DNA from 2 places in the Pseudovibrio sp. Ad26 genome. Region 1 is predicted to be linked to the other one. Evidence: riboswitches for the same ligand, from Rfam matches in the RefSeq annotation. Region 1 holds a riboswitch; the other holds the start of a gene.
The links. A riboswitch is a leader RNA that binds a small molecule or an ion and turns the genes downstream of it on or off. The one in region 1 is predicted to bind thiamine pyrophosphate.
Positions count from the first base shown of each region.

Region 1 (2,201 bases):
GCCCAGCCATCAGAGATGGTGAGAGCGAGAAGTTTACGTTGATCAGCTCCACATCGTCAGAACTTAGGCCTGCATTGGAAAGCATCTTCCCAAGCATGGCGTTCTCAAACCCGGATGTGGAATAACCAATACGCTTGCCTTTCAGGTCTGCAATCTCCTTGATCGGTCCGTCTTCCAAAACAATTAGCGTGTTCAGAGGTGTAGAGACCAGCGTCCCGATCCGCATCAACGGCATGCCCTCATCAATTTGCGGGTGCAACGTCTGCTGATAGGAAACTGCAATATCACCCTGCCCTGCTGCAACAAGCTTTGGTGGCATGGAAGGATCAGCAGGCTCAATCAGCTCAACTTCAAGGCCCTCTTTTTCAAAGAAACCCCGTGCCTTGGCAACCACGATTGGTGCATGGTCTGGATTCGCAAACCAGTCCAGCAGCAAAGTCAGCTTATCTGCGGCCTGCACCTGAAGTGTGCTCGCAAGCATTGCAGCACTAAACAGCATACCTAGTTTTTTCATAAGGTTACGTCCTCATACTCTGAGACCTAGATCTCTTTCTGCCAATAGATCATCCGAGAAGTGGCGAACTCAACAACTGCCCTCAGGCTCAACACCATCACCGCAAGCAAAATCAGCGCTGCAAACATAGTCGCTGTCTGCATGCGTGCATTGGACTGCAGCATGATGAAAGCCAGCCCACCTTTTGCACCAACCCACTCTCCAACCACCGCCCCAATAGGAGCAAACACCGCTGCAATGCGCATACCAGAGGCCAGAGACGGCAAAGCGGCTGGAATGCGAATGTAGCGAAGTGTCTGCCAGCGGTTCAGGCCGTGCAGCTTACCAAGATCAAGCAGTGACTGATCAGTCCTCCGCAAACCATCGAAGAAAGTCGAGGTCACAGAAAAGAAGATCACAATCACAGCCATCACAACCTTGGAGGCCAGCCCAAAGCCGAACCACAGCACCAAAAGTGGGGCTATTGCAAACACAGGAAGAGATTGGGTTGCTGCAATTGGAGGCAGCAGAAACAGGCGTATCCGGTCAGACATTGCCAGCAAAACAGCAAGCAAGGCCCCAGCACTCACGCCAAAGAGAAAGCCGAGAACGGTCTCCCAAGCGGTAATGCCTGCATGATGCAGCAGAAAAACGCCCTGATTGAGAAAAGCGGAAAAAACCGCCGCCGGACCTGGCAAGAGAAACGGAGGAAACTCTCCAATCCGAACCACACTTTCCCAAATGGCGATAAAAAGCAAAATCCCGAAAAGACTTCGGAGAATTCGTTTCAAAGCTCGCTTCAGCATGCAGACTCCCAACAATGGTATTGGGCATCACAAACAGGCGGAAGAACGGAGCTACATTAGCTCTCTGGGATGTTTTCAGCACAGGATCTCCCGTTACAGCAAAATGCAAACATGGAGATCCGGGAAGAATGGCTCAGGTCCCGTCCCTTCGCCGGCATTACCCGGATCAGGTTCAAAGGGTTTAGCTCATCGCAATCTCAGCTTTTCGAAAGAAAAGCACCCCTCGGAATAGCAAGGAACATGCGCGTTTCTGCTGAAGGATGCAAGCAGATTTTGCTCTGACGGACGACAGCATAATGAAAAAGGCCTCAGCTCTGAGAGAGCCAAGGCCTTTGAAATCTGATCTAAACAGCTGAAACTAGATTACTTCCAGCTCTTGATTGCCTGTGCGATAACTTTGTTGCCGGTTGTACCTTTTTCAAAGGTCAACATTGCACGGCGACCGCTGTTGTACAGCAGTGGAACATCAATCCACTCACGCTCAGCAAGACGCTTCAGATTCTTCGCTTTTTCTTCATCACTGTCAGACAGCGCAATCCAGAAGAGAGTGTCAGAAACCTTCACGGCAGCACCATCAAGCGGATCACCTGCTTCCGACTCTGTCTTCTTCAGGATCAGGCCAGGCACCTTCTCAACACCCTTTCCATCAAACCCTTCTGGGAAGATGAAGTTCAGCTCAAGCAAATGACTCGCTGGCAAAGATCGATCACTATTCGGCTTCAATGTCATCTCAACAGAGAAGTTACGAGATGGTAGCGTCGCAACAGCCTTGATGACAGAATCGCCGTTAGCTTCATCCAGTGACCAAACAACGTTCCCACGTGATGCAGAACCTGCTGCACCCGGCGTCAAGGCCTCTTCGTAAAGTATGCTCTGTTGTGCAACAGGAGAAACCGCAGCTT
Region 1 covers NZ_LMCE01000147.1:46,322-48,522, forward strand. The annotation lists gene PsAD26_RS26125 (ABC transporter substrate-binding protein) at 1-514, opposite strand, end outside; gene PsAD26_RS26130 (ABC transporter permease) at 541-1,299, opposite strand; TPP riboswitch at 1,426-1,533, opposite strand; gene PsAD26_RS26135 (hypothetical protein) at 1,663-2,201, opposite strand, start outside.

Region 2 (2,201 bases), on a different contig from region 1:
GGCCCGTGGCCTTGCTGGCATCCGCTCTTTCCTCTCGTTTTTGGAGGAGCGCGGTGAGGTGAATGCGGCTGGAGCTGCGGCGGTCCGTACGCCGAGACTTCCCCGTAGCCTACCCAAGCCTATCCCCGTTGAGGAAGCCAAAGCAATTGTCAGCAGCGATCTCGCTTTCGAGGACACTCCCTGGGTTGAAGCCCGTAACGCAGCCGTCTTCACGCTGCTCTACGGCTGCGGCCTCCGCATCTCTGAAGCGCTGTCTCTAACATCGGCCTCGGCACCGAAGGAGGGGGATAAATCACTGAAGATTCGCGGTAAAGGCAACAAAGAACGGCTTGTTCCGGTTCTGCCAGTGGTAATAGAAGCTATCGAGGCCTACAAAGAGCAGTGCCCCTATGACCTGTCAGGCAGCTCCCCGCTGTTTCGCGGCGTTCGTGGCGGACCGCTAAATGCACGTATGATCCAGCTGGCCATGCAGAAAATCCGCAGTGCTCTCGGACTTCCGGATACTGCAACCCCACATGCTTTACGCCACTCTTTTGCAACTCACTTACTCTCTGAAGGCGGGGATTTGAGGAGCATTCAGGAGCTTCTGGGTCACGCAAGTCTTTCTACCACACAGATTTATACCGAAGTGAACAGTGCACAGCTGTTGGACGCTTATGACAAGGCACACCCGCGTCGTTGATAGGTTATCCCGCTCCCTCACATCACCTTGATCTCCCTTAGCAGATCCCCTAGGTTCGGCAATGTGAAACGGGGTGCCCGACACTTGTGTTGTGGCTGAGATTATACTCGAAGAACCTGCTCTGGATAATTCCAGCGAAGGGAGCACTCACACCGTGTTGGGGGATAGTTTCTTCTGGCGGCATGCCAAGGCCCTGACACCAGCTCTCTTTCGCACAACAAGACCGAGGATAAAAATGGGTCGTGTCGAAAGCGCTTGCGCAACTCTTTCCGCAATTCGTGAAAACAGTCCACTCGTCCATAACATGACGAACATCGTGGTAGCGAATACCACTGCTAACGCCCTGCTGGCCATTGGCGCTTCTCCTGCCATGGTGGATGGACCAGAGGAAGCCCCTGAACTTGCAAGTGTTGCAGGTGCATTAGTGGTCAACGTTGGCACGGTTACCCCTGCTCAGGCAGAGGCAATGAAGCTGGCGACAACTGCAGCTCTCAAAGCAGGTCGCCCTTGGGTGCTGGACCCGGTGGCTGTTGGAGCGCTGACCTTCCGCACCAAGCTGGCTGGTGAATTGCTGGAGAACAAGCCGAGCGTTATTCGCGGCAATGCCTCTGAAATCATGGCACTTGCTGGTCTGGGTGCAGGTGGAAAAGGCGTTGATAGCACCGATAGTTCTGAGGCTGCTCTCGCAGGAGCAAAAGAACTGGCGAAGCAGACGGGCGCTGTTGTTGTTGTCTCTGGGCCGGTGGATTTCATCACAGACGGCAAACGCACAGCTGAAGTCTCCAACGGGGATAAGATGATGCCTTATGTGACTGGTCTTGGCTGCACGGCAACGGCTTTGACTGGCGCAACATTGGCTGTTTGCGACAACCCGTTTGATGCCGCTGTTGATGCAATGGTCTTTCTCGGAGTTGTTGGTGAGATTGCTGCAAAAAATTCAGCCGGACCAGCAAGCTTACAGCTGGATATCATTAACGGTCTCTATCAGCTGAACAGCGATATCCTCAACGCAACAACACGGGTTGAAATGCATGAAGCCGTTGCTTGATCTTTCCGTTTATCTGGTGCTGGGGCCGCAAGACTGCCCCGGTCAGGATCCCGTCGACATTGCAGTTGCAGCTGCACAAAACGGCGCAACTTTGGCCCAGCTTAGAGACAAGACCGGCAGCACACGTGAGCAAATTGAGCTCGCAGAGCGGTTGATGCAAGCGTTGAAGCCGCTGAATGTGCCGTTGATCATCAATGACCGTGTGGATGTTGCGTTAGCCGTTAATGCGGACGGGGTTCATGTTGGGCAGGATGATATGGATGCCACGAAAGCCCGGGAGTTGATTGGCGCTAATAAGCTGCTTGGCCTATCGGTCAGCACTCAGGATGAACTTGATGCTGCGGATATTTCTGCCTGCGATTACCTTGGCATAGGCGCCTGCTTCCCGACGGGCAGTAAGGATGATGCGGCTGAGGTGGGCATGCGGAGCTTTGCAGGTCTGACAGCTCAGTCTCAGTTGCCTGTGGTTGG
Region 2 covers NZ_LMCE01000015.1:32,307-34,507, reverse strand. The annotation lists gene PsAD26_RS02975 (tyrosine recombinase XerC) at 1-682, shown strand, start outside; TPP riboswitch at 742-842, shown strand; gene thiM (hydroxyethylthiazole kinase) at 918-1,730, shown strand; gene thiE (thiamine phosphate synthase) at 1,714-2,201, shown strand, end outside.
Region 2: it holds a riboswitch for thiamine pyrophosphate, as region 1 does, so the genes downstream of both, thiM (hydroxyethylthiazole kinase) here and PsAD26_RS26130 (ABC transporter permease) in region 1, are expected to answer to the same signal.